One region of the Burkholderia sp. Bp9016 genome, then DNA from elsewhere that is predicted to be linked to it. Evidence: predicted binding sites of a transcription regulator. Region 1 holds the regulator's gene; each other region holds the start of a gene.
The links. The regulator FliA, encoded in region 1, starts transcription of late flagellar genes. The targets are predictions, from matches to a motif close to CTAAAGTTTNNNNNNNNNNNGCCGNTA.

Region 1 (10,081 bases):
CGCGCCGGTCGCCGAATGCGGCAAGTTCGTGTCCAGCTACACATGGGGCACGGTGCGTACCGTCGACCTGACGATCGGCTCGGAGCAGGCGAGCTCGCTGCCGGTGCAGATCATCGGCGACCTCGGCACGACCGGCGTACCGAGCTCGTGCATTAACGGCGGGACGTCGGCGAACTCGGCCAATGATCTCGGCGCGAACGGCATTCTCGGCATCGGGCCGGCGCCGGTGGACTGCGGCACGAACTGCGCGACGTCGACGTCGGCGACCTACAACAACTACTACGCGTGCCCGAACGGCAATTCGAGCTGTGCTGTCGCGCTGGTGCCGATTACGCAGCAGGTGGCCAACCCGGTCCATCGTTTCGCGACGGACAACAACGGCGTGATCGTGCAGATGCCGAGCATTTCCAACAGCGGGCAGAGCAGCGCGACCGGCCAGCTGACGTTCGGGATCGGCACGCAGAGCAACAACGCGCTCGCCGCGTCGACGGTGATGACGTCGACGACGACGGGCGACGTGAGCGCGACGTTCCTCGGCGGCAGCGCGACCGCGTTCTTCGATACGGGCTCGAACGCGTATTTCTTCAACGACTCGTCGCAGACGATGTGCTCGACCAACCCGCAGTTCTACTGCCCGTCGTCGACGGCGACCTACACGGCGACGCTGACCGGCCAGAACGGGACCACGGGCGGCGTGTCGATGTCGATCCAGAACGCCGATTCGCTGTTCGCGAACCCGTCGACGTTCGCGTTCAACGACATCGCCGGCCCGTTCGGCGCATCGGGATGGCTCGATCTCGGCATGCCGCACTTCTACGGCAAGACGATCTACTTCGGGATGGACAAGACCGCGAGCGGCGGCGCGGCACCCTACGTCGCGTTCTGATCGCGCACGCGGCACCGCAGCAAAAGGGGGCGAGCGATCGCCCCTTTTTTTATCCCCGGGGCGGCCTCGCGCGGCGTAAGGATCCAGCGCCCACGATATGAGGCCAGGCACGGATGCCCACAAGACATCGAGGAGGCAGCATCATGAGCCAGCGCTTTCAACGCATCACGCCGTTCCTTTGGTTCGACCGCGACGCCGAGGCCGCCGCCAACTTCTACGTCTCGGTGTTCGACGACGCACGCATCGTGCACGTCGCGCGCTACGGCAAGGCCGGTGCCCAGGTGTCCGGGCATGCCGAGGGCGCGGTGATGACCGTATCGTTCGAGCTCGACGGGGTGACGTTCCTCGCGCTGAACGGCGGCCCGGCGTTTCCGCTCACGCCGGCCGTGTCGTTCGTGGTGAACTGCCGCGACCAGCGCGAGATCGACCGCTACTGGGCGGCGCTGTCCGAAGGCGGCGACGAGCGCGCGCAGCAGTGCGGCTGGCTGCGCGACCGCTTCGGCGTGTCGTGGCAGGTCGTGCCGGTGCAGATGTCCGGGCTGATGACGGGCGACCCGGCGCGCGCCGAGCGCGTGATGGCGCAGGTGATGAAGATGAAGAAGCTCGATCTCGGGCTGCTGCAGCAGGCGGCGGCCGGGTAGGAACCGCGCCCGCATGCCGGCCTCGCGTGGCCGGCATGCGGGCCGGTGCGCCCTGGCGTGCGGCGCTGCCGCCTCGGGGCGGCTTGCCTCGTCGCTTCAGCTCCAGGGCGAATCCGCCGCATCGCCGCTTCCTCCCTTCCTCCGTCGACGCCTTCACCGCCCCCACCCCCGCCGCGTTGCCGTTCGTCCCCTGATTGCCCCCGCCACAAGCCCGTCCGATTCCCCGAAATACCCCCCTTTCCCGGCTTTGCTCGACCGATCGGCGTTTGACGCGCGCATGAATAATCGGTGTCACTGGAAAGCGGCATGTCGCCGTACCCGACTGGAGGCCCCGTGGCAGACGAGAGCGATCTCGACAGAACCGAAGCCGCCACTCCGAGACGCCGCGAGAAGGCGCGCGAGGAGGGGCAGGTCGCGCGTTCGCGCGAACTGGCTTCGTTCGCGCTGCTCGCGGCCGGGTTCTACGGTGCATGGTTGCTCGCGGGTCCGTCGGGTGAGCATCTGCAGACGATGCTGCGTGGCGCCTTCTCGTTCGACCGCGCCACGGCGTTCGACACGAACCGGATGTTGTCCGCGGCAGGCAGCGCGAGCGCCGAAGGCTTCGCCGCGCTGCTGCCGCTGCTCGCGCTGACTGGCGTGGCCGCGCTGGCCGCGCCGATGGCGCTCGGCGGCTGGCTGATCTCGCAAAAGACCTTCGAGCTGAAGTTCGACCGCCTGAACCCGATCTCCGGCCTCGGCCGCATCTTTTCGATCCAGGGGCCGATCCAGTTGGGGATGTCGCTCGCGAAGACGCTCGTCGTCGGCGGGATCGGCGGGATTGCGATCTGGCGCAGCAAGGACGAACTGCTCGGCCTCGCGACCCAGCCGCTCGGTTCGGCGCTCGCCGACGCGCTGCATCTGGTCGCCGTGTGCTGCGGCACGACCGTTGCCGGGATGCTGGTCGTCGCCGCGCTCGATGTGCCTTACCAAATCTGGCAGTACAACAAGAAGTTGCGCATGACGAAGGAAGAAGTGAAGCGCGAGCATCGCGAGAACGAAGGCGATCCGCACGTGAAGGGCCGTATCCGCCAGCAGCAGCGCGCGATCGCGCGGCGCCGGATGATGGCCGCCGTGCCGAAGGCCGACGTGGTCGTCACGAACCCGACGCACTTCGCTGTCGCGCTGCAGTACACGGATGGCGAGATGCGCGCGCCGAAGGTCGTCGCGAAGGGCGTGAACCTCGTCGCCGCGCGCATCCGCGAGCTCGCGGCCGAGCACAACGTGCCGCTGCTCGAAGCGCCGCCGCTCGCGCGTGCGCTGTATCACAACGTCGAACTCGAGCGCGAGATTCCCGGCTCGCTGTACTCGGCCGTCGCCGAGGTGCTTGCGTGGGTCTACCAGCTCAAGCGCTTCCGCGCGGAAGGCGGAGCGTTCCCGGCGGCGCCGGTCGATCTCGCCGTGCCGGCCGAGCTCGACAAGGGCACGTCGGTGTCGACCGACGACGCGCGCGAGGAAGCCGACGACGCACTCGGCACGCGAGGCGCGGCATGAGCACCCCGACCACCGGCCTGTTCGGCAAGCGCCCGAACCCGTTCGCCGGCACCAACCTGCGCGCGCTCGCCGGCCCGATCCTCATCTGCATGATCCTGGGGATGATGATCCTGCCGCTGCCGCCGCTGCTGCTGGATCTGCTGTTCACGTTCAATATCGCGCTGTCGGTGATGGTGCTGCTTGTCAGCATGTACACGATGAAGCCGCTCGATTTCGCGGCATTCCCCAGCGTGCTGCTGTTCTCGACGCTGCTGCGCCTGTCGCTGAACGTCGCGTCGACGCGCGTGGTGCTGCTCGAGGGCCACACCGGCCCCGACGCGGCCGGCCAGGTGATCGAGGCGTTCGGCCACTTCCTCGTCGGCGGCAACTTCGCGGTCGGCATCGTCGTGTTCGTGATCCTGATGATCATCAACTTCATGGTCATCACGAAGGGCGCCGGGCGGATCGCCGAAGTGTCCGCGCGCTTCACGCTCGATGCGATGCCGGGCAAGCAGATGGCGATCGACGCCGACCTGAACGCGGGCCTCATCAACGAAGAGCAGGCACGCAAGCGCCGCACCGCGGTTGCGCAGGAGGCCGAGTTCTACGGGTCGATGGACGGTGCGTCGAAGTTCGTGCGCGGCGACGCGATCGCCGGCCTGATCATCATGGCGATCAACGTGATCGGAGGGCTGATCGTCGGGATGGTCCAGCACGACATGAGCTTCGCCGCGGCGGGCACCAATTACACGCTGCTGACGATCGGCGACGGCCTCGTCGCGCAGATCCCCTCGCTCGTGATCTCGACGGCGGCCGGCGTGATCGTGTCGCGCGTCGCGACCGACGAGGACATCGGCACCCAGATCACCGGCCAGCTGTTCGCGAACCCGCGCGTGCTGGTCATCACCGGCTCGATCATCGTGCTGATGGGGCTGATCCCGGGCATGCCGCATTTCGCGTTCCTCGCGCTCGGCGGCGGCGCGATCTGGCTGGCACGCACGCAGACCCGCCGCGCGGCGGCCCGCGTGGCGGCCGGCGACGTGACCGAAATCGCACCGCCCGCCGCGTTGCCGGGCGAAAGCCACGAAGCGACCTGGGACGACGTGCAACTGATCGATCCGCTCGGCCTCGAAGTCGGCTACCGGCTGATTCCGCTCGTCGACAAGAACAGCGACGGCGAGCTGCTCAAGCGCATCAAGAGCATCCGCAAGAAATTCGCGCAGGAAATCGGCTTCCTGCCGCCGGTGATCCACATCCGCGACAACCTCGAGCTGCGGCCGAACGCATACCGGATCGCGCTGAAGGGCGTCGAGATCGGTACCGGCGAAGTGTTCCCGGGCCAGTGGCTCGCGATCAACCCGGGCCAGGTGACGGCCGCGCTGCCGGGCGCCGTCACGCAGGATCCGGCGTTCGGGCTGCCGGCCGTGTGGATCGACGTCGCGATGCGCGAGCAGGCGCAGGTGTACGGCTACACGGTGGTCGATGCGAGCACGGTGGTCGCGACGCATCTGAACCATCTGGTCGTCCAGCATGCGGCCGAACTGCTCGGCCGCCAAGAAGTGCAGGCGCTCGTCGAGCGCACCGGCAAGGACGCGCCGTCGCTCGTCGAGGACCTCGTGCCGAAGACGATCTCGCTCACGACGCTGCAGAAAGTGCTGCAGAACCTGCTCGACGAAGGCGTGCCGATCCGCGACATGCGCACGATCCTCGAATCCGTGTCCGAACACGCGGGCCGCGGCGACGCGTACGAGATCACCGCCGCGGTGCGGCTGTCGCTCGGCCGCGCGATCACGCAGCAGTGGTATCCGGGTGCGGGCGAGATGCAGGTGATGGGGCTCGATTCGAATCTCGAGCGCGTGCTGTCGCAGGCGCTCGCCACCGGCGCAAATCCGGGCCTCGAGCCGGGCCTTGCGCACAACCTTCTGACCGGCACGCAACAAGCGATGCTGCGTCAACAGAATCTCGGGCTGCCGCCCGTGCTGCTCGTGCAGCACGCGTTGCGCGCGATGCTCGCGCGTTTCCTGCGCCGCAGCCTGCCGCAATTGAAAGTGTTGTCGTACGCCGAAGTGCCGGATACACGCACGATCAAAGTTGTTAACGTCATCGGGGGCCCCGCTTGAACATTCGCAAATTCACCGGCGCGACCAGCCGCGACGCGCTTCGCCTCGTGCGCGAGGCACTCGGCGCCGACGCCGTCGTGCTGTCGAACCGCACGCTCGATGACGGTAGCGTCGAAATCGTTGCACTCGCCGATTCGGACCTCGCCGCGGTCGCGCCGTCGGCTGCCGTCCGCCCGCGTGCGAGCGCGCCGCGTGTGCCGGAGTCCGTGCCGGCTGCCGCGGTGCCGGGCATCGTGTCGCGCCCCGGTGCCGCGCCCGCACCCGCACGTCCGGCCGGCAATCCGTATGCAGCTGGCGCCGGCGGCCTGCCGGATGTGTTCTCGTCGGTATTCGGCGCCAGTGCCGAAGCGACGGAGCCGGCTGCATTCGACGCCGACACGAATGCGCCGGCCGGGCTGTCGCCGTCGCGCGCCACGTCGGCGTCCGCGGCGGCCTCCGAACCCGCGCCTTGGCTCGTCGAGCACGCGAAGCGCCTGACGCAGCAGCGCGACGCGCTGATGATCCGTACGCACTCGGCACCCGCCGCGCCGCAAGCACCGGCCCCCGCACCGCAGGACGCGGCGCCGGCCGGCTGGGCGCGCGACATCGTGCGCGACGCCGAACGCCGGATGCCGGCCGCGGCCGCCCGTGCGAACGACACCGCCGCCGCCCGTGCGAACGACACCGCCGCCGCCCGTGCGAACGACGCGGACGCCGCGAAGCCGGCCGAGCGTGCGCGCCTGTCCGCCGACGCGGCTGCCGCGGTCGCCGATGCCGTGAAGTCGCGCATCGAGAGCGTCGTCAACGACACGGTGATGCACGAGCTCGGCGCGATGCGCGGGATGATGCAGGAGCAGTTCGACAGCCTGATGTGGCACGACCGCCAGCGCCGCAGCCCGGTGCACGGCGCGCTGACCAAGCACCTGTTCGCGGCCGGCTTCTCCGCGCAGCTCGTGCGGATGCTGGTCGACAACCTGCCGTCGGGCGCCGGCACGCAGACCTTCGAGCAGGCGCTCGAATGGGCGCAGTCGGTGCTCGCGGCGAACCTGCCGGTGCTCGACAGCGAGGATGCGCTGATGGAGCGCGGCGGCGTGTTCGCACTGATGGGGCCGACGGGCGTCGGCAAGACCACCACCACCGCGAAGCTCGCCGCGCGCTGCGTGATGCGCTTCGGCGCGAGCAAGGTCGCGCTGCTGACCACCGACAGCTACCGGATCGGTGGTCACGAGCAGCTGCGCATCTTCGGCAAGATCCTCGGCGTGCCGGTGCACGCGGTGAAGGATGCGGGCGATCTCGCGCTCGCGCTGTCCGAGCTGCGCAACAAGCACATTGTGCTGATCGACACGATCGGCATGAGCCAGCGCGATCGCGCGCTGTCCGACCAGATCGCGATGCTGCACGGCGCGAACGCGCCGGTGCAGCGCCTGCTGCTGCTCAACGCGACGAGCCACGGCGACACGCTCAACGAAGTCGTCCAGGCGTACCGCAGCGCGGGCGAACATCCGCAGGCGGGATCCCCGGGCCTTGCCGGCTGCATCCTGACCAAGCTCGATGAGGCGACGCATCTGGGCGGCGTGCTCGATACGGTAATCCGCTACAAGCTGCCCGTCCACTATGTGTCGACCGGCCAGAAGGTGCCGGAGAACCTGTATGTCGCGACGACCCGCTTCCTGCTGAAAAGCGCGTTCTGTGTGCCGCGCGACGGCTCACCCTTCGTGCCGCAAGACGAGGACATGCCGACGCTGCTTTCCGCACTGACCGCACGTTCCACCGCCGAACTGCACGAGGTGCGATTTGGATAAGCGGATCATCGATCAGGCCGAAGGGCTGCGCCGCCTGCTGGCCGGACGCGCGTCGCGCGTCGTCGCGGTGACGGGCGGCCCGGCGGGCGTCGGCTGCACCACCACCGTCGTGAACCTCGCGGCGGCGCTGGCCGCGCTCGGCAAGGACGTGCTCGTCGTCGACGAGCGCGCCGGCGCGCGTTCGGCCACCGCGACGCTCGCGGGGACACGGCTGCGCGATGGCGAGCGCACGCGGGTGGCCGCCGGCTTCGGCCTGTGCGCGGCCGGGCAGGCCGGCTACAGCGATGCGCAGTTGCGCGACTTCATCGACGGCCAGGCCGACATCGTGCTGGTCGATGCGCGGCCTGGCGCCGACGGCGCGCTCTCGGCGCTCGCGCGCGAGGCGCACGACGTGCTGATCGTCACGCGGGTTTCCGCGAAGGCGATCACCGAAGCCTACGCGTGCATGAAGCGCCTGCACTTCGCGCAAGCGCTCGCGCAGTTCCGCGTGCTGACCAACCACGTCGGCAACCACGCGGACGCGAAGACCGCATTCGACAACCTGGCAGGCGTCGCGAGCCGCTACCTGACGGTGTCGATCGCGGATGCCGGCTGCGTGAGCGCCGACCCGCTCGTCGAGCGGGCGCGCGAACTGACGCACACCGCGGTCGACGCGTTCCCGTCGTCGATTGCCGCGCGCGACTACCGGCAGATTGCCGCCGACTTGCTGTACTGGCCGATGCGCCCGCGCTCGGGGGCGGGCCGCGCCGTCCATGCGGGCGGCAAGCCGTCGTACGAGGCGGGTGCGGCCCACGCCGCGTGAGCGAAGGAGAGAGCCATGATGTACAACGCTCAAGGAAAGATGACCCAGGCCGACGTGCTTGCGCAATACGCGCCGCTCGTGCGGCGCCTGGGGCTGCAGCTCGTCGCGAAGATGCCCGCGAGCGTCGACCTCGACGACCTGATCCAGGCCGGCATGATCGGCCTGATGGATGCGGCCGGCCGCTACAAGGAAGACCAGGGCGCGCAGTTCGAGACCTATGCGACGCAGCGCATTCGCGGCGCGATGCTCGACGAGCTGCGCAGCAACGACTGGCTGCCGCGCAGCCTGCGCAAGACGTCGCGCGAGGTCGAGCACGCGGTGCACCAGGTCGAGCAGCAGCTCGGCCGCTCGGCGAGCGAGGCCGAGATCGCGCAGCATCTGAAGATGCCGCTCGACGAATACCAGGGGATGCTGCAGGACCTGCACGGCAGCCAGCTCATCTACTACGAGGATTTCGACCGCGCGGCCGACGACGAGCCGTTCCTCGACCGCTATCGCGTCGATCACGCCGATCCGCTGTCGGCGCTGCTCGACGACCATCTGCGCGATGCGCTCGTCGACGCGATCGAGCGGCTGCCCGAGCGCGAGAAGCTGCTGATGTCGCTGTATTACGAGCGCGGGCTGAACCTGCGCGAGATCGGCGCGGTGCTCGAAGTCAGCGAGTCGCGCGTGTGCCAGCTGCACAGCCAGGCCGTCGCGCGACTGCGCGCGCGGCTGCGCGAACAGGCGTGGGTCGGCGCGGAGACCTGACCCTTTCTTGTGCCCACGCGCGCCGACGCCGCGCGTGCCGCGCAATTCTCGCGCCGATTTGCTACAATCCCTCCCGTTTTCCGAGGAGCGTTGCGACGGACCTTCTGTGTCCGCCAGGCTCGGAGAGCTTCACCAAGCAGCCGTGCGGCGAGACGTTGGATTCGCGCCGGCCCCGCTTCCTGAACGGCGCTCACGTCACCAATCTAGAAACTTTTTAGAAAGGAGGGCGTGATGAACGCCATTATCGATTCCCAGGCTTCCAAGGATTACGTCGTCGCCGACATGGCGCTTGCCGGCTGGGGCCGCAAGGAATTGAACATCGCCGAGACCGAAATGCCGGGCCTCGTGCAGATCCGCGACGAATACAAGGCGCAGCAGCCGCTGAAGGGCGCGCGCATCGCGGGTTCGCTGCACATGACGATCCAGACCGGCGTGCTGATCGAGACGCTGAAGGCGCTCGGCGCGGACGTCCGCTGGGCCTCGTGCAACATCTTCTCGACGCAGGACCACGCTGCTGCCGCGATCGTCGAATCGGGCACGCCGGTGTTCGCGTTCAAGGGCGAGTCGCTCGACGAATACTGGGAGTTCTCGCACCGCATCTTCGAATGGCCGAACGGTGAATTCGCGAACATGATCCTGGACGACGGCGGCGACGCAACGCTGCTGCTGATCCTCGGCTCGAAGGCCGAAAAGGACCGTTCGGTGATCGCGAAGCCGACCAACGAGGAAGAAGTCGCACTGTACAAGTCGATCGAGAAGCACCTCGACATCGATGCGACCTGGTACTCGAAGCGCCTCGCGCACATCAAGGGCGTGACCGAAGAAACCACGACCGGCGTGCACCGCCTGTACCAGATGGAAAAGGACGGCCGCCTGCCGTTCCCGGCGTTCAACGTGAACGACTCGGTCACCAAGTCGAAGTTCGACAACCTGTACGGCTGCCGTGAATCGCTCGTCGACGGCATCAAGCGTGCGACCGACGTGATGATCGCGGGCAAGGTCGCGGTCGTCGCGGGCTACGGCGACGTGGGCAAGGGCTGCGCGCAATCGCTGCGCGGCCTCGGCGCGACCGTGTGGGTCACCGAAATCGATCCGATCTGCGCGCTGCAGGCGGCGATGGAAGGCTACCGCGTCGTGACGATGGAATACGCGGCCGACAAGGCCGACATCTTCGTGACGGCGACCGGCAACTACCACGTGATCAACCACGATCACATGAAGGCGATGCGCCACAACGCGATCGTCTGCAACATCGGCCACTTCGACTCGGAAATCGACGTCGCGTCGACCCGCCAGTACCAGTGGGAAAACATCAAGCCGCAGGTCGACCACATCATCTTCCCGGACGGCAAGCGCGTGATCCTGCTGGCCGAAGGCCGCCTGGTGAACCTCGGCTGCGCGACCGGCCACCCGTCGTTCGTGATGTCGAACTCGTTCGCGAACCAGACGCTCGCGCAGATCGAGCTGTTCGTGCGCGGCGGCGAGTACGAGAACAAGGTGTACGTGCTGCCGAAACATCTCGATGAAAAGGTGGCGCGCCTGCACCTCGCGCGCATCGGCGCGAACCTGTCCGTGCTGTCGGACGAGCAGGC
Region 2 (10,081 bases), on a different contig from region 1:
TCAAGAGCGACCCGTCGATCGATCGTCCGGACCTGCAACTGCATTTCTGCACGGCGCTGGTCGACGACCACAACCGCAAGATGCACTGGGGTTTCGGCTATTCGCTGCACGTGTGCGCGCTGCGTCCGTACAGCCGCGGCACGGTCGCGCTCGCGAGCGGCGATGCGCGCGATGCGCCGTTGATCGATCCGCGCTTTTTCAGCGATTCACGCGACCTGGACCTGCTCGTGCGTGGCGCGCAGGCGATGCGCCGGATCCTGTCGCAGGCGCCGCTCGCGTCGCAGGGCGGGCGCGAGCTGTACACGCGGGCGGACCAGAGCGAAGCCGAGCTGCGTGCGACGATCGTCGCGCATGCCGACACGATCTATCACCCCGTCGGCACCTGCCGGATGGGCTCGGATGCGCGGGCGGTGGTGGATCCCCAATTGCGCGTGCGCGGCGTCGAAGGGTTGCGCGTGGTGGATGCGTCGGTGATGCCGACGCTGATCGGCGGGAACACGAATGCGCCGTCGGTGATGATCGGCGAACGCGCGGCGGACTTCATCGTCGCGGCGCGCAAGGGCGGCGTGCCGCGCGGCGAGGCGGCTGCGGCGGTGCACGGCCGCTGAGCGGCACGCACCGGCACGCGGCGCGCGCGATGTTCAGGCAAACGTATCGACGAGGCCCACGCGGCTCACGGCTGCGGCGGCCGCTGCGGCTGGCACGGCGTCGGCCGGTGCATCGACGCCTGACGATCCGGCGCGTGCACGCTGCGACGACTGGCCGCCGGAGAAGCTCTGTTGCGCGTTCTGCTGTTGCGATGCGAAACCGCCGTCGCTGACGCTCGCGCTGCCGAGGCCCAGTCCGCCCGTTTCCATCGCTTCGCGCAGCTTCGGCAGCGCGGCTTCCACCGCATCACGCACCTGCGCATGCTGCGACACGAACAGCGCGTGCGCGTGATTGTCGGCGACGCGCAGCACGACCTGCAGCGGGCCGAGGTCCGGCGGATTCAGCGTCAACTCGGCGCTCTGCTGGTGCGCATTCGACAGGAACACGACCTTCTGGCTCAACGCGTCGGTCCAGTCGGCAGTGCCGACCTGCGGCGACAGCACGTGGGGGCTGGCTGCGGCGATCGCGCCCGCGGCCGGCGATGCCGGCAGGTTGGACTGCGCCCCGGCGGCAGCCGTTGCGGCGGCCGCGGCCATCGCGTCGGCGCTCGGGCTTGCGGTGTCGCCAGCCTGCGCCAGCGCATGCGCAGCCGGCTCGGCGCTCGCGGCGGCCTGCAGCGCCTGCGCGTTGGCCTGCGTGGGTGTCTGCTGCGCGGGGAATGCGCCTTTTGCGTCGGCAAGCGTGCGGTCGAACGCCGACGCTTTCGATGCGAGCGGTGCGGCGGCGGCCGATCCGGACGTCGCCGATGCCGTGCTCGCCCCGATCGCGCCCGCGCCGCCGGTCAGCTTCGCCAGCGCAGCCTGCAGCGCGTCGCGGCCCGATGCCGGCACGGCCGTCGCATCCTGGCTTGCATGCCCTGCAGCGTCCGGCTGAGCGGATGCCGCCGCGGCCGTCGCTGCATCGGCACTGGCCGGCGTTCCGTCGTTCGCGCGTGCCTGCAACTGCGCCTGCACGGCGGCGGCCGCGGCGAGCGCGGCGGCGTCGCCATTGTCGGCGGTGCCCGCATCGTCGGCGGACTTGTCGTCGTCATCGCCGGGATGCCTGGTGCCGGTGGCCGGCGTCGACGACGCGTGTTTCGTCGCGGTATCCGGCTTGCTGCCGTTCGCCGTGTCGTGCCGCGTGACGACGCTGTGCTTCAGCGTCTGCGCGAACGGCGCGGCGGCCGGCGCGATCGCGGCATCGTTGCCGGCGGACGAACCCGCGCCGCGGACGGCGCCGAGTGCGGCGCTCGCGGTGTCGATCAGCGCGCCGAGCAGGGGAAGGGGAGGCATGGCGATTCTCTCGTTCGAAGGCGATGGACGGTTATGCCGATCGGGCCGCGTCGGCCCGCATGCGCAGCATCTTCGCGGCGTGCTCGTCGGCGTCGCGTTGCTCGCGCTTCGCCTCGCGCTGCGTTTCCTGCGCGACGCCGCGCGCCTGCAGGATTTCGTATGAGCCGACGGTGCGCTTCTTCTGTTGCCAGTTCGGGCGCGCTTCGTCGATGCGCGCTTCGGCGGCGGCCAGCACGTTGCGCTGCTGCGTGATCGCCGTGTCGAGCGTATCGATGAACGCCTGGAAATTGCGCCAGTTGCCGGCCGGCATGCCGTGCTGCGCGGACTGCGCGAAGTTCGCGTGGTATTCGTCGCGATAGCGCAGCAGCGCGTCGAGCTGCTCGGCGGCCGAGGCGCGCTCGCGCTGCGCGGTGCCGAGCTGCTTCGCGGCCGTGTCGAGGTCTTCCTGCGCACGGTCGAGCAGCAATTGAAGGGGAAAGCCGTGTGCCATCGGGGTCAGCCTCCGTATACGTCGAACAGCGCATCGAGCGCGGTGAGGCTGGACGCGAACGGCGCGCATTCGCGAAAGCCCTGCTGCAGGAACGATTCGATGCGCGGATAGAGCGCGATCGCGCGGTCGAGCTGTGCGTCGCGGCCGGGCGCGTACGCGCCGACCGCGATCAGGTCGCGATTGCGCTGGTAGCGCGACAGCATCTGCTTGAACTGCCGCACGCGGTCGAGATGCTTTTCGTCGATCAGCGCGGTCATCGCGCGGCTGATCGACGCCTCGATGTCGATCGCCGGATAGTGGCCGGCCTCTGCAAGCGCGCGCGACAGCACGATGTGGCCGTCGAGAATGGCGCGCGCCGAATCGGCGATCGGGTCCTGCTGGTCGTCGCCTTCGGTCAGCACCGTGTAGAACGCGGTGATCGAGCCGCCGCCTTCGGGGCCGTTGCCGGTGCGTTCGACGAGTGCGGGCAGCTTCGCGAACACCGACGGCGGATAACCCTTGGTCGCGGGCGGCTCGCCGATCGCGAGCGCGATCTCGCGCTGCGCCATCGCGTAGCGCGTGAGCGAATCCATCAGCAGCAGCACGTGCTTGCCCTGGTCGCGGAAATACTCGGCGAGCGACGTGGCATACGCCGCGCCCTGCATCCGCAGCAGCGGCGACACGTCGGCCGGCGCCGCGACGACGACCGAGCGCGCAAGTCCGTCCTCGCCGAGGATCTGTTCGATGAATTCCTTCACTTCGCGGCCGCGTTCGCCGATCAGCCCGATCACGATTACTTCCGCGCTCGTGTAGCGCGCCATCGTGCCGAGCAGTACCGACTTGCCGACGCCGGAGCCCGCGAACAACCCCATCCGCTGCCCGCGGCCAACGGTGAGCAGCGCGTTGATCGCGCGCACGCCGACGTCGAGTACGTGGTGGATCGGCTCGCGATCGAGCGGGTTGATCGACGGCGCCGACAGCGGTGCGTCGGCGTTCGAGCCGAGCGGGCCGAGGCCGTCGAGCGGGCGGCCCGATGCGTCGACGACGCGCCCGAGCATCTTCCAGCCGACCGGCAGCCGCTTGGCGCCCGCGAGCGGGTCGGTGACGGGCGCGTTCTCGAGCGGCCACACGCGCGCGCCGGGCAAGACGCCCGCGACGTCGGTGGTCGGCATCAGGAACAGGCGGTCGCCGGAGAAGCCGACGACTTCCGCTTCCGCGTGCGGCAGCGTGCTGCCTGGGGGCAATTCGATCGTGCATTCGGCGCCGACCGACAGGCGCAGCCCGATCGCCTCCAGCACGAGGCCGGCTGCACGCGTGAGGCGCCCGCACGGGCGCAGCGGCAGCGCGCGCTGACTACGCTCGGCGAGCCCGTTCAGGTGCGAGCGCCACTGTGCGAGATGCGGATTGTGCGGTGCGCGTGGCGCGTCGTCGGGCGTGCTGCCCGCGTGCGGCTTCGCATGGCGGGCGGGGTCGTGCGCGCCGTCGGGGCCGAACGACGCGAGCGCGAGTTCGCGCTCCAGCGGCGTCATGCCGTCGTGCGCGAACGACTCGGGCACACGCGTCACCACGCGCCCACCTTGCCGATTGCGGCGGCGACGCGCTGCCAGCGCGTGGGCAGCGTCGCGTCGACTTCGCCGGTGGCCGCATGCGCGCGGCAGCCGCCGCGCTCGATCGACGCATCGGTACGCACGCTCCAGCCGAGCGTATCGAGATCGTCCTGCAGATAGGCTTCGACGACGGGCAGGTCGGCCGGGTTTACCGCGAGATGCGGCGCGCCGGACAGTGCCGGCTCGGCGGCGAGCACGTCGCGCACGGCCGCGACGAGTGCGGCGGGGTCATGCTTCACGTGCTGGCGCACGACTTGCTGCGCGATGTCGAGTGCGAGCTGCGCGAGGTCGGCCGCGAGATCGTGCCCGGCGTTCGACACGGCTTCGCGAAACGACGCGGCGAGGGCCGCGAGCTGCGCCGCCTGTTCGCGCGCTTCGGCCTGGCCGGCCTCGAAACCCTGCGCGTGGCCCTGCTCGAAACCGGCCTGGTAGCCGCGTGCCTGGCCTTCGACGTGACCGGTCGCATGGCCTTCGGCGTGCGCGGCGTCGCGCACGCGCTGCAATTCCTCGGCGAGCGCGGCGGCCGCCGCTGCCGCATCGTCGGCGGGCGGCGGGGGCGGCGGTGGATCGAACGACGTCATCTCCCACCGCTGGTACGCGGTGAGGGTGCCGGCGCGCTCGCGCTTGGAATCAGACATACGCGTCTTCCGCCTTGCCGCCGATCACGACCTGGCCGCTTTCGGCGAGATTGCGCACGATCTGCAGGATGCGGCGCTGCTGCGTCTCGACTTCGGACACGCGCACCGGGCCGCGCGCGTCGAGATCCTCGGCGAGCAGTTCGGCCGCACGCTGCGACATGTTCGCGAGGAACTTCTGGCGCAGCGCGGGTGGCGCGCCCTTCAGTGCGACGATCAGCGTTTCCGATTCGACTTCCTTCAGCACCATCTGGATCGCGCGGTCCTCGAGGTCGAGCAGATTCTCGAACACGAACATCTGGTCGATGATCTTCTGCGCGAGATCGGCGTCGTACTGGCGCACGCTTTCGAGCACGCCTTCTTCATGGTTGCTCGTCATGAAGTTCAGGATCTCGGCCGCGGTGCGGATACCGCCCATCGGGCTGCGCTTGAGGTTGTCGCTGCCGGACAGCAGCCCGGTCAGCACGTCGTCGAGCTCGCGCAGCGCGGCCGGCTGGATGCCGTCGAGCGTCGCGATCCGCAGCATCACGTCGTTGCGCAGCCGGTCGGCGAAGCACGACGCGATCTCGGACGCCTGGTCGCGGTCGAGGTGCACGAGGATCGTCGCGATGATCTGCGGATGCTCGTTCTTGATCAGCTCGGCGACGGCGCCCGAGTCCATCCACTTCAGGCCCTCGATGCCGCTCGTGTCGCTGCCCTGCAGGATGCGGTCGATCAGCACGCCGGCCTTGTCTTCGCCGAGCGCCTTGGTCAGCACCGAGCGGATGTAGTCGCTCGAGTCGAGCGACAGCGCGGTGTGCCCCTCGGCTTCCTTCACGAAGTCCTGCAGCACGTCGTCGACCTGCTCGCGCGTGACGTTCTTCAGCGCGGCCATCGCGGCGCCGATCTTCTGGACCTCGCGCGGCGCGAGGAACCTGAATACCTGGGCGGCTTCTTCCTCGCCGATCGACATCAGCAGCAGCGCGCTCTTGGTCAAACCTTCAGCGTTCATCGGACACCCAATTCTTCACGACGGTGGCGACGATCTTCGGATCCCGGCGGGCGATCGTGCGCGCGTAGTCGAGGTTGCGTTCGTGGCGGTTCCTCTCGTTCTCGAAGCCGAGCTGCAGCGGATCGGCTTCGTCGGCGCCGAGCTGCGCGGGCAGGCCGTCGAGTGCGACCGGATCGTCCGGCGCCGCGAGCGCCGGCGCGACCGGCTGCGGCGGCGGGAACGCGCGGCGCATCGCCGGGCGTACGAACATGAAATAGAGCGCCACCGCGGCGACCGCGATGCCGAGCCACTTCGCGACTTCCTTCGCCATCGCGATCATGTCCGGCTGGCGCCACCACGGCAGGTCGGCGTACGGGTCGCTCGCGCTCGAGAACGCACTGTTGACGACGTTGACGGAGTCGCCGCGCTTCTCGTCGTAGCCCATCGCGTCCTTGACGAGCTGTTCGACCTGCGCGAGCTTCGCGGGCGGCAGCGGCTGCATCGTCACGTGGCCCTTCGCGTCGGCGACCGGCTGGTAGTTGACGACGACGGCGACCGACAGCCGCTTCACGTTGCCCATCGGCTGTTCCAGATGACGGATCGTCTTGTCGAGCTCGTAGTTGGTCGTCTGGTCCTTGCGGTCGCTGACCGGCGTCGTCTGCGGCCCGCTTTGGCCGTTGGCGGCGACGATCGGCGCTGAAGCCGGCTGCGGCGGCGTGTTCGACAGCGCGCCCGGCACGCCCGACGCGCCGCCCTGCGCGAGCTCGGTCGCACTGCTGGTCTGCTGGCTGCGGATCGCGGCCTGTTGCGGCGTGCCGTTCGGGCCGTAGCTTTCCGAGGTCTGTTCGATCTTCGAGAAATCGACGTCCGCGCTGACCTGCGAGCGCGCGTTGCCGGCGCCGAAGATCGGCGCGAGGATCGCGTCGATGCGCTTCTGCGTATTGCCCTCGACCTGCTGCACGTACTTGAGCTGGCTCGCGTCGAGGCCGGATGCCGATGCGGACTGCGTCAGCAGGTTGCCGTCCTGGTCGACGATCGTCACGTTCTTCGCGGGCATGTCGGGCACGCCGGACGACACCATCCGCGTGATCGCCTGCACCTGGCCGTCGTCGAGCACGCGGCCCGGGTAGAGGTCGACGAACACGGACGCGCTCGGCGCTTCCTTGTCGCGCACGAACACCGACGGCTTCGGGATCGCGAGATGCACGCGCGCGCCGCGCACCGCGTTGATCGACTCGATCGTGCGTTGCAGCTCGCCTTCGAGCGCGCGCTGGTAGTTCACCTGCTCGGCGAACTGGCTGATGCCGAATTTCTGGTTGTCCATCAGCTCGAAGCCGACCGAGCCGCCCTTGGGCAGCCCCATCGCGGCGAGCTTCAGGCGCGTTTCATGGACCTGGTTCGACGGCACGAGGATCGCGCCGCCGGCGTCGGCGAACTTGTACGGCACGTTGGCTTGCTGGAGCGCGGTGATGATCGCGCCGCCGTCGCGGTCCGACAGGTTGCTGTACAGCACGCGATAGTCGGGCGCGCGGCTCCACAGCACGAGCGCGGTGATCACGGCGACCGCGAACGCGACGGCGATCACGAACGGCAGCTTCGGGTTGCCTTTCATCCGCGAGATGCCCGGGATGCGTTCGGCGAAGCCGCCCAACCCGAAGTCCGCGCCAGCGCCGCCCGCCCCCGGCAGCGCGGCGGCCGCGGTGGCGCCTGGCACCGGGCTGGCGAGGCCTGCGCGGGCGTCGGGGTTGATCAGCGAATTGGCCTGCGAATCCATGCGACGAGTTTCTCCGGAGCGGGACGACTGAGCCGCTCGGACGAGCGGACGGACAATGACACGATGCGATTATCGTGATCCGGCGGGGCGTCCGATCGACCGAAAAGAGCGGGGTTTCCCCCGTACTTTCGCGGCTTTGGCGCGCGGTGCACTGCTATCCTTTTTCGCGATCCGGCATGGTGCGCGTCGTGCGGCGCCGGCGGATCGCCCGGTCACGCCGGGTCTCTTCTCTTAATTCTGGGGACAGCATGACTGCCAACGTCAGCGGAATCGGATCGGTGTTGCAACAGATGCAGGCGATGGCCGCGCAGGCGTCAGGCGGGGTCGCGAGCCCGACGGCCGCGCTCGCCGGCTCCGGCGCCGCGACCGCCGGCACGTTCGCGAGCGCGATGAAGGCATCGCTCGACAAGATCAGCGGCGACCAGCAGCACGCGCTGGGCGAGGCGCAGGCGTTCGAAGTCGGCGCGCCGAACGTGTCGCTGAACGACGTGATGGTCGACATGCAGAAGGCCAACATCGGCTTCCAGTTCGGGCTCCAGGTCCGCAACAAGCTCGTGAGCGCCTACAACGACATCATGCAGATGTCGGTGTGACGCGCGCCGGCCGGCCGCGTCGACGGGCCGGCGGCCCGTGCGCCTAAAGCTTTTCAATTTCCTTCCGATAACTGCGGAAGATGGCCGCGCCGTGCAATGCAGGGCGGCGGCCTCCGCATAGTCAACGCATCAAAAGGAGAAGCGCATGTTTTCCCCAGGACACGCTGGAGCCAGTGCGTACGCGCGTGTCGGCGTCGAGACGGGGGTGATGGGCGCGTCCCCGCACCGGCTGATCGCGATGCTGTACCAGGGCGCGCGGCAGGCCATCGCGCTCGCGCGCCTGCAGTTGCAGCAAGGCAATGTGCCGGCCCGCGGCGAAGCGATCGGCAAGGCGATCGGGATCGTCGAGAGCGGCCTGCAGGCTTCGCTGAACCGCGACGCGGGTGGCGAGATCGCCGAGCGTCTGGACGCGCTGTACGCGTATATCGGCCGGCGCCTGCTGCAGGCCAATGCGGACGCGAGCGACGCGATGCTGGTCGAGGTCGACGGGCTGCTTGCGACGCTCGAGGAAGCATGGACGGGCATCGCGCCGGAAGTCGCGCGCATGGCCGCGCAACAGGCAGCGGGCGCGGCGCGATGAATCGCAAGGCCGAGTATTTCGCGCGTTACGAGGCGCTCGCGGCCGTGTCGGGCCGGATGCTGTGCGCCGCGCGCGGCGCGGACTGGAGCGCGCTGCCGGAATTGCAGGCCGAATTCCTGCGACTCGTCGACGGGCTGAAGGAGGCCGATCCGGGCGTCACGCTCGACGAATCGGATCTCGGCCGCAAGCTCGGCCTGATCCGCCGCATCCTCGCCGACGACGCCGCGATCCGCGATCTCGCGAGCCCGGAAGTCGCGCGGCTGTCCGCGCTGTTCGAGGCGCGGCGCTCGACCAAGGTATTGACCGATCTCTACCGCGCACGCGGGTAGCGTTCGTTGGCCGCGGCCGCGGTTCCCGCGCGCCCGGATTCGCAACGAGGTGGCTGAGATGAGCAGGCTCCGATCATGACCGGTATCGACTCCGTTGCGGCCGCCCTGCTGGCGAGCCGCCTCGACAGCCTGCTGACCGGCACCGTGTCGGCGCCCGCCGGCGGCGGCGCGACCGCGCAGGTCGGCACGCCGGGTACCGGCGCCTCGTCGACGTCCGCGGCGAACGGCTCGCCTGCCGCGCCGCCGGCCTCCGCGCAAACCGCGCTGTCCGATGTCGCGCTCGTGCTCGATGCGATTTCGCGCGCGGGTGGCGCCGCGACCCCCGTGGTCGCCGGACGAACGCCGCTGCTGGCCGATCCTGCCGTGCTGCTGACCGATCCGGCAACGCCGCCGGCGTCCGGTGCAGCCGCGTCGGCTGCCACTTCTGCCGCGACCGCCGCGGCGCCGCCCGTCGCAGTGCTGCATGCCGCACTCGCGCAGGCCGTGAGCGAAAGCGGCCTCTTCTACGAATCCCATCTCGCGCAATGGCTGGCCGGCCAGCGTCCGCTCGCCGCGCTGCTGCGCGAACCGCAGGCGCGGCTTGCCTCGCTCGGGCAGGCTGTTGCGGACGGTGCGCAGCACGACGCGTCCGACGTGCTCGACGAACTGCTCGCGGCGCGCTCGCCGCTGCCGGCCGCGACCCGAAACGCCGCACAGCCGGGCGGCACGATGCCGAACGAACCCGCGCAGAACGCTGCCGCGGGCGCGCGGCAATACGCGGCGTCGGGCGCGGCCGGCATGGCCGCCGATCCGCTCGGCGAATATGCCGACTTGCGCTGGACGCCCGCGCGCGCCGAACTGGCCGCCGCGTCGTCCGGCCCGCAGGCGCAGACCGCGGCTTCCGTGCACCCGGACGCCGTGCCGATCGTCAGGCAGCAGCTCGATGCGCTCGCGACCGATCAATTCCGCTGGAGCGGCGAGGCATGGCCCGGCGCGCGCCTCGACTGGACGATCGAGCCCGACGAGCACGGCGGCCGCGCATCGCGTGGCGACGACGCGGGCGACGGCATCGCATGGCGCACGCGGCTGACGCTGACGTTGCCGTCGCTCGGCACCGTCGATGCGGAACTGGTGTTGAACGGCGCGCAACTCGTCGCGCGGCTACGCGCGAATTCGACCGGCGCGGACCGTCTCACGCGCAACGAGGCCGCGCTGCGGCAACGGTT
Region 3 (10,081 bases), on a different contig from region 1:
CGGCATCTGCACGTAGCCGTTCGCGTCGGCGGCCGGGTTCGCCGGGTCGTAGGTCGACTTCATCGGCGACGGATCGTCCACCACCTTCGACACGCGCACGCCTCCCACGCCCTGGCCGGACGCGGTGCGCACGCCGCCGAGCGGGTCGGTTTCGAACACGACCTGCTTGGCCTTGTACGGCTTGCCGTCGGGGCCGGTCGCGCTGTCGGCGTTCGCGAGGTTCGACGCGGTGACGTTCAGGCGCTGCGACTGCGCGGACAGCGCCGAACCGGCGACGCCGAAGATGTTCATCAACGAGGGCATGGAGGCTCCTTGTTCGGGTGCGCGAGCGGCGCGCGCTTACGAGTTCGTCGAGATCGCGGCGATCATCGCCTTGATCTGCTGGGTCATCACGGTCATCCCGGTTTCGTAGTGCAGCGCGTTGTCCGCGAACTGCACGCGCTCGACGTCGAGATCGACCGTGTTGCCGTCGAGCGACGGCTGCAGCGGCATCCGGTACTGCGCGCGGCCGTAGTCGTCGGCCGGGCCGCCGGTCGGAATCAGTTTCGCGGCGCCGGCCATGTGACCAGGCGCCGTGGACACCATCGTCATCCCGCTCGTCACGCCGGCCGGCTGCGCCATCGGCAGCTGCGCGGCGTTGTCCGGTACGACGCCGCCGTCGGCCTGCTTCAGCGAGCGCGCGAGCGTCGACGCGAAATTGACGTCGCGGGCCTGGTAGCCGGGCGTGTCGGCGTTCGCGATGTTCGACGACAGCAGTTCCTGCCGGTAGGCGCGCACGTCGAGCGCCTGCCGGCCGAACGCGAATTCGGCATCGAGTTTGTCCAGCATGTGTGCGTCTCTCCGTATGAAGCGCTGCACGCCCGTCGGGCCGGATGGCGACCCAAGGGGCTTTTTTCCATGACAGCGATGGTAGGCCGCGCGCGCAACCGGCAATCGGGCGAATAACGCGGCAAAGGCCCCCTCTATTCATCGTTTGCGCGGCGACCCCGCTCCCTAGAATGCGAATCGGATCAACGGATCGAGGACACGGCGATGACAGGCAGCGCACTTCGCGGGAACAACCGGCGCGGCACACGCGTGCCGCGTGCGTTCGCGCTCGCCGCGGCGCTTTGGCTCGCCGTGCCGGCCGCGCGCGCGGACGACGGGACGATCGTGATTCCCGGACGCGGCGAGACGGCCGAAACCGCGCTCGCGCATGCGAACGCGGCGAGCGGCGGGCAGTTCGGCGGAAATGTCGGGAATGCCGACGCCGGGGCAGGCATCGCGCCCGAAACGACAGGAAATGCCTACCGGCCGGCACCCGGCACGGCCGGTGCGGCCGGGGCCGGCTACGCGGTGCAACCGGGTAGCGCGACGGTCGCAACGAACCCGCCGCCAGCCTCGACCTACGCGGCGGCCCGCGCGAACGCCGGTTATGGCAACGCGCCGCGCGCCATCGATCCGGCCGGCGTCGCGACGGTCGTTGCCGGCACGGCCGAGCCCGCATCGAACGCGGCGCGGCTCGCGCGACAGCCGGCGGTCGCCGCACGCGCCGCCACGGCGCCGCGCGCGCCGGCGACTTCCGCCAATGCCGCCAACGCGGCGGTGCCCGCTACAGCGGCAGCGGCCCATCCCGCACCGCTGCCGGGCCAGCAAGACCCCGAAGCGATCCGGCGCACGGCCCTCACGTTCCTGCAGCAGCAGATCGCCGGCCTGCCGGGCAAGACCACCGCGACCGTCGCGGCGGCGTTTCCGCGCGGGCTCGCGGCGTGCACGACGCTCGAACCGTTCCTGCCGACCGGCGCGCGCCTGTGGGGCCGCACGACGGTGGGCGTGCGCTGCGCGGGCGAGCGGCCGTGGACCGTCTATCTGCAGGCGAAGGTCACGGTGCAGGCCACTTATTACGTGGCCGCGCGGCAGATCACGCCCGGCGAGCCGCTCACCGCGGCCGATCTCGTCGCACGCGACGGCGACCTGACGGTGCTGCCGCTCGCGGTGATCACCGATCCCGCGCAGGCGGTCGGCGCAACCGCGCTCGCCCGCATCTCGGCCGGGCTGCCGCTGCGCCAGGACATGCTGAAGAGCGCGGCGTCGGTATCGGCCGGCCAGACGGTGCGGGTGGTGGCAGCCGGACCCGGCTTCACGATCTCGGCCGAAGGCAGCGTGCTCGCGAATGCGGCGCCGGGCCAGTCGGTGCGGGTCAGGATGGCGGCGGGCCAGATCGTCACGGCGATCGTCAAGGACGCCGGCACCGTGGAAATTCCGCTATAGGGACGGATGACCCCGCAAGATTGCAAAGAATTGTTTATTCGAAGAATTTCGGGCTCGCGATGCTAAAGTTCGGGCCGGCCCGGCCGTTATCTGGGTCAAACCGTACAGGAAACCCATCGTGAAGATCGACTCCACTCCGAACCCGAGCCCACTTGCGCCGACCGGCAACGGCGCGACCCGCGCGCAATCCGGCGCGGCTTCGTCGACGTCCGCGCAGGCGGCCGACGCAGGGTCGACCGGCGGCGACACGACCGTGAACCTGTCGGGTCTGTCCGGCCAGCTGCGCTCGCTGTCGGCATCGGGCAACGCCGACATCGACACGGCACTCGTCCAGTCGATCAAGGACGCGCTGAACAACGGCACGCTGACGGTCGACGTGAACAAGATTGCCGACGGTGTATTGAATACCGCCCGCGACCTGCTGCAACAGCAGCGACCGCAGGGCAACTGAGCCGGATTGGGGCCTGTCACGCCCCGGCCGGTCCCCCGGTTTGCCGGTGCGCCGACACGCGCGCCGGCGCGACGAGCATGACGCGATGAGAGAAGAGCTGCTGGCCACGATCAACGACGAACACGCGACGGTCGAGGCGTTCGCGTCGCTGCTCGCCTACGAGGAAAAGGCGCTGACGACTCCCGAGCCGCTCGACATGCTGCCCGGCATCGTCGAGAAGAAAACCGCGCTGCTCGACCGGCTCGCGCTGCTCGAACGCACGCGCGACACGCAGTTGTCCGCGCTCGGCTTTCCGGCCGGCAAGAAAGGGATGGACCAGGCCGCCGAGCGCGATGCCCGCCTCGCCGGCCGCTGGCAGTTGCTGCTGCAGGCCGCCGAACGCGCGCGCCAGGCCAATGCGAACAACGGGATGCTGATCCGGATCCGGATGGACTACAACGAGCGCGCGCTTGCGGTGCTGCGCTCGGCGCCCGCGCCGAGCGGCGTCTACGGGCCCGACGGGCGCGTGTCGGCGCTGATGCGCTGACGTGCCGATGCGCAAACGGGCCGCGCGGTGATCCAGTCGCCGCGCGCCGTCTCCCGCCTGACTCCCCCCCTCACAGCAGCGGACATGCAGTGACCTGCGTGCCGCGTTCCACGCAAAGTCGTTCGTAGTCGCGCAGATAAGCGCGCTCGTCGTCGTCCAGCAGTTCGAGATCGATCAGGTCCCAGTCGTAGCCGACCGTCACGATGTTCTCGAACGCGACGGTATCCGACGCGTCGTCCGCGTGCACGATCACGATGTTCTCGATCCGCACGCCGCCCTTGCCCGGCACGTAGATGCCCGGTTCGACCGAAATCACCGCATTCGGCACCAGCCCGTACTTCGCGCCCGGAGCGAACCGCACGCCGCCTTCGTGCACGTGAATCCCGACGCCGTGCCCGGTGCCATGACCGAAATCGTAGCCGTGGTCGCGGCATACCTGCCGCACGGTCGCATCGACGTCGCCGCCCGTCGCCGTTTTCGGGAAGCGCGTGACGAGCCCCTCGATGCAGGCCTTCAGCGCGACGGTGTAGATCTCGCGCTGCCACGGCTGCGCCACCGTCTCCGCCCGCGTTCGGCGCAGCACGACGCGCGTGCAGTCCGTCGCGAAGCCGGCGTCGTAGTACGCGCCGCTATCCAGCAGCACCAGTTCGCCTTCGGTCAGCCCGACGTCGGCGCTCGCCGCCGTGTAGTGCGCGAACGCGCTGTTCGCGCCGTTCGCGGCGATCGACGGGAACGTCAGCGCGAGCGCCGAGCGTGCGCCGTACGCGTCGTTGATCCTGCGCGCGAGATCGTATTCGGTCGGGTTTCGTCCCGGCTCGCCGGCCTTCGCCCAGCGCATCGTCTCGGCGATTGCCGCCGAACTGCGCGCGAACGCATCGCGGAAGCGGTCGAGCACCGCCGGCGTCTTGCTGGCGCGCATCGCCTCGACCGGATTGAAATCGGCGTGGCGCGCCTGCGGCCACACGCGGCTCACCGACTCGACGAGCGCGCAGTTGACCGATTCGAAGCCGTAGCACACGTGATCGACCGCGCATGGCGCGAGGAAGCGCTCGAGTTCGGCGAAGTCGCGCCGGATCACGTGCAGCGCCGGATACGACGCCAGCTCGACCGGGCACCGGTCGCAGCCTTCGGGCAGGAACAGCGCAATCTGCTCGCCGATCGCGAACAGGAAGCCCAGGTGCGACGACGCATTCGGAATGTGATAGCCGCGGCTGTTCAGCAGATACGCGAGGTCGTCCGATGCGCAGGTGAAGAACGCGGTCTTGCCGTGCGCCGAGCCGGTGTGCGCGGCGAGCCGCGCGTTCAGCGTGGCGAGGTTCTGCGCGACGCTCGCGCCGGTCGTGGCTTCCGGCAGCTCGAAGATCGGCCGCTCGACCACCCAGCCGGGCAGCGCGATCGCGCGGTCGATCTCGCGCTCGACGAGGCTCGCCCATTCCAGCCGCGCGGCCCGGGTCTGCTCGACCAGCCGGTCGCGCTGCCCGGCGCTGATCCGCAGCGCGTCGTAGCCGATTCGTTCGAGCCGGCCCGCACCCGCGACCAGCCAGTCGGCCAGCGCCTGCCAGATCGTCACGTTCATGCCGAGCTTCTCGATGTGCACGCGTGCCGGATCGCACTGCTGCTCGGCCTGCAGGTGATAGCGGCCGTCGACGAACAGCACGAAGCGCGGCACGTCGAGCGAGCGCGCGGCCGCGTCGCTCAGGAACAGCCCGCAGCCGGCCGAGCCATCGAAACCCGACAGCGCATAGCGCGGATTGTTGCGGCGCGGCAGGTATTCGGTGATGTATTCGTCCTGCGACGTGACGACCACGGCGTCGAGCCGCAGCGCATCGAGCACGCGCGACAGGCCCGCCTGCGCGTCGGCGACGGAGGCATCGTACGGGGGAAGGCCGGAGAAGTTGTATTTCAGTCGATCGATCATCGGATGCTCGCGTGATTCGTTGTTATCGGCCGCCCGCGGCGCAATGCGATACGCGGACGACATGCAGCGTGGCATGCATCCGGCGCACCGTCGGGCCGCCCGCCGCGTCGGTCGCGCGGCCAGGCCCGGAATTTTTGTCTCACTAAAATTCCTGATGCAGCGCGACAGAATCTAGAGCACGCCGAAATTGAGGTCAAGCTAAAATTTTGGTGGCGCCAAAATTGCCGGCGCGGCATGCCGCGCGGTAGATGCCGACGGTACAATGCGCCGGCATCGTCGGCCGGACGGCCATGTTTCGTGCGATTCGCGTCAAAACAACGGCCCGGCGACTGCACCGCCCCTCCGCCCGCCTTCCGACTCGTTGTCACGAAAGAGATTCATGGATTCAGACATCATGCGTATCGGCCAGCGCATTCGGCGCCTGCGCCGGGAAGCGAAGAAGACGCTGCTGGAAGTCGCGACCGAAGCCAATCTGTCGGTCGGATTCCTGTCCCAGGTCGAGCGCCATCTCACGGGCATCTCCCTGTCGTCGCTCGTCAACGTCGCGAAGGCGCTGAACGTGCCGCTCGGCGCGCTGATCGACCAGCCGCGCCAGGCACAGCCCGACTCGCACGAGGGCAGCCGCGAACCATACGCGGTCGACGCGATGTCGCAATGGTACGAGCGGCTGTCCACCACCTTCGACGGCAGCCAGATTAATGCGTTGAAGGTCCGGATGATGGAGGGCTACCGGTCGGAATGGGTCTCGCACGGCGGCGACGAGTTCGTGTACGTGCTGACCGGCCGGCTCTGCTACACGATCGGCAAGCAGGATTACCCGCTCGCGCCCGGCGATTCGCTGCACTTCGACGCGCGCAAGCGCCATCGCGTCACGAACGTCGGCGACGGGCCCGCCGAGCTGATCGCGGTCGGCACGCTGCCGCTCTTCGACGACCGCTGCGCCGAACTCGTATCGGCGACGCCGGGTATCAGGCCGGCCGGGCACGATGCCGGCGCGGCGCCCGGCGAGCCGCGCGTGAGCCGGCGCGAACCGGCCGCCGGACGCGAGCGCGACGCGCAGGCCGCGGCGCCCGCCGGCAAACCGGCCCGAGCCGCGGAACAACTGCCTGCCGCGAAACCGCGCACGCACGCCGGCAAACGCCCGGCTGCCGCCACACCGGCCCGCCGCGCCGCAGCCCGCGCGAAGAAATAACGCGGTGCAGCCGGGCGGCCGCCCCGGCCCGCCCACTCTATTCGGCGATCGCGAGCGCCTGTTTGACGGCCTCGACGCGTGCACGATGCACGGCGTCCTTGATCTGCAGCGCGTCGCTGCCGACCCCGCGCGCGATCGCGCCCGCGTCGACGCTGCGCGCAGCCACCAGCGCCACGCGCAGCCGCTCCGCCTGCGGATACGGCTGGGTCTCGAGCCCGAGCCGGCCGCGCGCATCCGATTCGCATGCCTGCAGCATCTCGGCGAAGCGCGCCGGCTTGCGCAGCGCGTCGCTGCGCTCGAAGAACCGCACCAGCGCGGCCGCGCCCATCTCCATCACGCGATGCAGGTTGCCGTGCTCGCGCGCGACCACCAGCGCGAGATCGCGGCATTCGTTCGGCACGCGCAGCCGCTCGCACAACGGCTTGAGCAGGTCGACGCTGCGGCCTTCGTGGCCGACGTGGCGCGGCAGTATGTCTGCGGGGGTCGTCGCCTTGCCCAGATCGTGCGTGAGCGCCGCGAAGCGCACCGGCAGCGAATAGCCCTGCTTCGCCGCATAGTCGACGACCATCATCACATGCACGCCCGTGTCGACTTCCGGGTGGTAGTCGGCGCGCTGCGGCACGCCCCACAACGCGTCGACTTCAGGCACGATGCGCGCGAGCGCGCCGCACTCGCGCAGCACCGCGAACATCCGCGACGGTCTCGCTTCCATCAGCCCGCGCGCGATCTCCTGCCACACGCGCTCGGGCACCAGCGCATCGACCTCGCCCGCATCGACCATCCGCCGCATCAGCGCGAGTGTTTCGTCCGCGATCGTGAAATCCGCGAAGCGCGCGGCGAAGCGCGCGATCCGCAGGATTCGCACCGGATCCTCGACGAACGCGTCGCTCACGTGCCGGAACACGCGCGCGCGCAAGTCGGCCTGCCCGTCGAACGGGTCGATCACGGGGCCGACCAGCGCGCCCTCCGGGCTCACCTCGCGCGCCATCGCATTGATCGTCAGGTCGCGCCGCGCCAGATCCTCTTCAAGCGTTACGTCCGGCGCGTAGTAGAACTGGAAGCCGTGATAGCCGGCCGCCGTCTTGCGCTCGGTGCGCGCCAGCGCGTATTCCTCCTGCGTGTCCGGATGCAGGAACACGGGGAAATCCTTGCCGACCGGCCGGAAGCCCTGCACGGCCATCTGCTCTGGCGTGGCGCCCACCACCACGTAGTCGCGGTCCTGAACCGGCTCGCCGAGCAATTCGTCGCGGATCGCTCCGCCTACTGCGTAGATGTTCATGGCTGGGGTTCGTATTCGGCAATCACGTTGGTTTCGCGGCGCGCGGCATCGATCCACCGCTGCACCGCCGGCAGCGCCGTCACGCGCGCCGCGTAGCCTGCCGCCTCCGGCGACAGCGCCGGCGCATACGTGTTGAAGCGCATCACGACGGGCGCATACATCGCGTCGGCGATCCCGAATTCACCGAACAGGAACGGCCCGCCCGAGGCCTCGATGCACGCGCTCCACAGCGCGTCGATGCGCGCGACGTCGGCAAGCGCGTCGGGCGTCGCGCCGCGCCCGGGCATCGACGCACGCACGTTCATCCCCATCTGCGTGCGCACCGCGGCGAAGCCCGAATGCATCTCGGCCGAAACGCAGCGTGCATGCGCGCGCTGCAGCGGATCGGCCGGCCACATCGGCAAGTGCGGATAGCGCTCGGCGAGCGTCTCGGCGATCGCGAGCGAATCCCAGATCGCGGCGCCGTGGTCGTCGATCAGGCACGGCACCTTGCCGGACGGCGAATACTCGCGGATGCGCGCGGCGGTGTCGTCGCGGCGCAGCTCGATCGCGATCTCGTCGAACGGGATGCCGAAGTGCGCGAGCAGCAGCCACGGCCGCATCGACCATGACGAGTAGTTCTTGTCTCCAATGACGAGTTTCATGGCGGGGTTCCGAAAAGCGCAAAAGTGAAGAACGAAGCGGCCGCGTGCGGCGCCCTAGCGGCGCGAGCGGAACCAGTCGAAGCGCGAACGCTGCGCGGCGTTGCCGAGGTACGCGGGTGCGATGCTTTCGAGACTCGCGGGCGACAGCCCGAGTTCCGGCGCGAGCGGCCCGGACAGCACGTTGGGCACCGACATCGACGCGAGATTGTCGCGCGTGATCACCGGCTCGCCGGGCAGGCATTCGAACACGCGCGCCTGCAGCCGCGCGAGCGCGTCGGGCAGCCGCACGATGCGTGCCTGCCGGCCGACCAGCGTGCCGCAATAGCGCACCAGTTGCTCGAGCGTGTAGACGGTCGGGCCGCCGAGTTCGTAGGTCTTGCCATGCGCGGCCGCGAGATCGAGCGTGTTGACGAACGCGCGCACGACGTCGCCGACGAATACGGGCTGGAAGCGCGCATCGGGCATCGCGAGCGGCAGCACGGGCACCGTGCGCTGCAGCTTCGCGAACGTGTTGAGGAACGCGTCGCCGGGGCCGAACACGACCGACGGCCGGAAGATCGTCACCGCGAGCGAATCGGTCGCCGCGACCGCATGCAGCGCGGCCTCGCCGTCGCCCTTCGAGCGCTGGTACATGCTCGCGCCGTGCGAATCCGCGCCGAGCGCGCTCATGTGCAGCACGCGCCGCACGCCGACCTCGATGCATGCGGCGGCCAGCGCGGCCGGCAGCGCGACGTGCGCACGCTCGAAGCCCGGCCCGTACGGCGTGCCTCGGCCGCCGTGCAGCACGCCGACCAGGTTGATCGCCGCGTGCGCGCCGGCCACGAAACGGGCCAGCGTGCGCGTATCGAGTGCGTCGAGCTCGACGATTTCCACCGGCAGCATCTGCAGGTGGCGCGCGTGCTCGCGTCGCCGCGTGCCGATGCGCACCCGCTTGCCGGCGTCGATCAGCGCATTGACGAGCCGGCTGCCGATGAAGCCGGTGCCGCCCAGCAGCGCGACGGTCTGGCCATCCATGTCGTGGACCTCAAAAGAGCACTGCCGCGTCTCGCGCGGCAGTGTGAAGATTGCGGATCAGGGCGAGATCATGCCTAGACGTTTCTTCAACGACTGCGGTTTGCCCTCGAAGAGCGCCGCGTAATACACGGTGTTCGACAGCACGTTCTTCACGTAGTCGCGCGTCTCGTTGAACGGGATCGTCTCCGCGAAGATCGCGCCTTCGACCGGCTGCGTCAACACCTGGCGCCACTGGCGCGGCCGGCCCGGGCCCGCGTTGTAGCCCGCGGTGGCGAGCACCGGCGAGCTGTCGAAGTTGTTGTAGATGTCCGACAGATACCAGGTGCCGAGCTGGATGTTGGTATCGATGTCGTGCATCTGCGCGCGCGTGATCGGGCCAAGCCCGAGCTTCTTCGCGACCATCTGGGCCGTCGCCGGCATCAGCTGCATCAGGCCGCCCGCACCGACCGACGAGCGCGCGGTCGTGATGAAGCGCGACTCCTGACGGATCAGCCCGTACGCCCATTCGACGTCGAGGCCCGTCGAGCGCGCGTAGCGCTCGACGATGTCGCGGTACGGCGACGGGTAGCGCAGCGTGAAGTCGTGCTCGGCCTTCGTTCGGTCGGCGGTGTTGACCGTGCGGTCGAGCAGGTCGATGCGCTTGCCGTATTCGGCGGCCGCGAGCAGCTGGCGATCGGTCATCCCGCGCAGCGGCCAGTTCCATTCGCGGTTGCCTTCGAGACGCAGGTTCAGCGCATAGAAGCGCTGCGCGAGCGCGAAGCCCGGGATCCTGCTCATCGCGTCGACCTCGGCATCGCTCACCTTGGT

Region 2: the regulator FliA is predicted to act here: its motif matches at 8,011-8,037, upstream of fliS (flagellar export chaperone FliS).
Region 3: the regulator FliA is predicted to act here: its motif matches at 2,313-2,339, upstream of flgM (flagellar biosynthesis anti-sigma factor FlgM).

Annotation. Positions count from the first base shown of each region.
Region 1 covers NZ_QTPY01000016.1:83,351-93,431, reverse strand. The annotation lists gene DIE13_RS20420 (DUF3443 domain-containing protein) at 1-886, shown strand, start outside; gene DIE13_RS20415 (VOC family protein) at 1,030-1,527, shown strand; gene flhB (flagellar biosynthesis protein FlhB) at 1,861-3,057, shown strand; gene flhA (flagellar biosynthesis protein FlhA) at 3,054-5,156, shown strand; gene flhF (flagellar biosynthesis protein FlhF) at 5,153-6,937, shown strand; gene DIE13_RS20395 (AAA family ATPase) at 6,930-7,739, shown strand; gene DIE13_RS20390 (RNA polymerase sigma factor FliA) at 7,755-8,489, shown strand; S-adenosyl-L-homocysteine riboswitch at 8,566-8,688, shown strand; gene ahcY (adenosylhomocysteinase) at 8,721-10,081, shown strand, end outside.
Region 2 covers NZ_QTPY01000012.1:64,666-74,746, reverse strand. The annotation lists gene DIE13_RS16390 (GMC family oxidoreductase) at 1-608, shown strand, start outside; gene DIE13_RS16385 (flagellar hook-length control protein FliK) at 642-1,919, opposite strand; gene fliJ (flagellar export protein FliJ) at 1,951-2,409, opposite strand; gene fliI (flagellar protein export ATPase FliI) at 2,415-3,956, opposite strand; gene fliH (flagellar assembly protein FliH) at 3,950-4,633, opposite strand; gene fliG (flagellar motor switch protein FliG) at 4,626-5,621, opposite strand; gene fliF (flagellar basal-body MS-ring/collar protein FliF) at 5,611-7,374, opposite strand; gene fliE (flagellar hook-basal body complex protein FliE) at 7,623-7,967, shown strand; gene fliS (flagellar export chaperone FliS) at 8,113-8,547, shown strand; gene DIE13_RS16340 (flagellar protein FliT) at 8,544-8,876, shown strand; gene DIE13_RS16335 (flagellar hook-length control protein FliK) at 8,952-10,081, shown strand, end outside.
Region 3 covers NZ_QTPY01000012.1:27,174-37,254, forward strand. The annotation lists gene flgC (flagellar basal body rod protein FlgC) at 1-303, opposite strand, end outside; gene flgB (flagellar basal body rod protein FlgB) at 340-828, opposite strand; gene flgA (flagellar basal body P-ring formation chaperone FlgA) at 1,033-2,250, shown strand; gene flgM (flagellar biosynthesis anti-sigma factor FlgM) at 2,369-2,701, shown strand; gene DIE13_RS16165 (flagella synthesis protein FlgN) at 2,787-3,227, shown strand; gene DIE13_RS16170 (M24 family metallopeptidase) at 3,298-5,145, opposite strand; gene DIE13_RS16180 (helix-turn-helix domain-containing protein) at 5,525-6,337, shown strand; gene DIE13_RS16185 (multifunctional CCA addition/repair protein) at 6,375-7,616, opposite strand; gene DIE13_RS16190 (glutathione S-transferase family protein) at 7,613-8,260, opposite strand; gene DIE13_RS16195 (complex I NDUFA9 subunit family protein) at 8,315-9,274, opposite strand; gene DIE13_RS16200 (lytic transglycosylase domain-containing protein) at 9,332-10,081, opposite strand, start outside.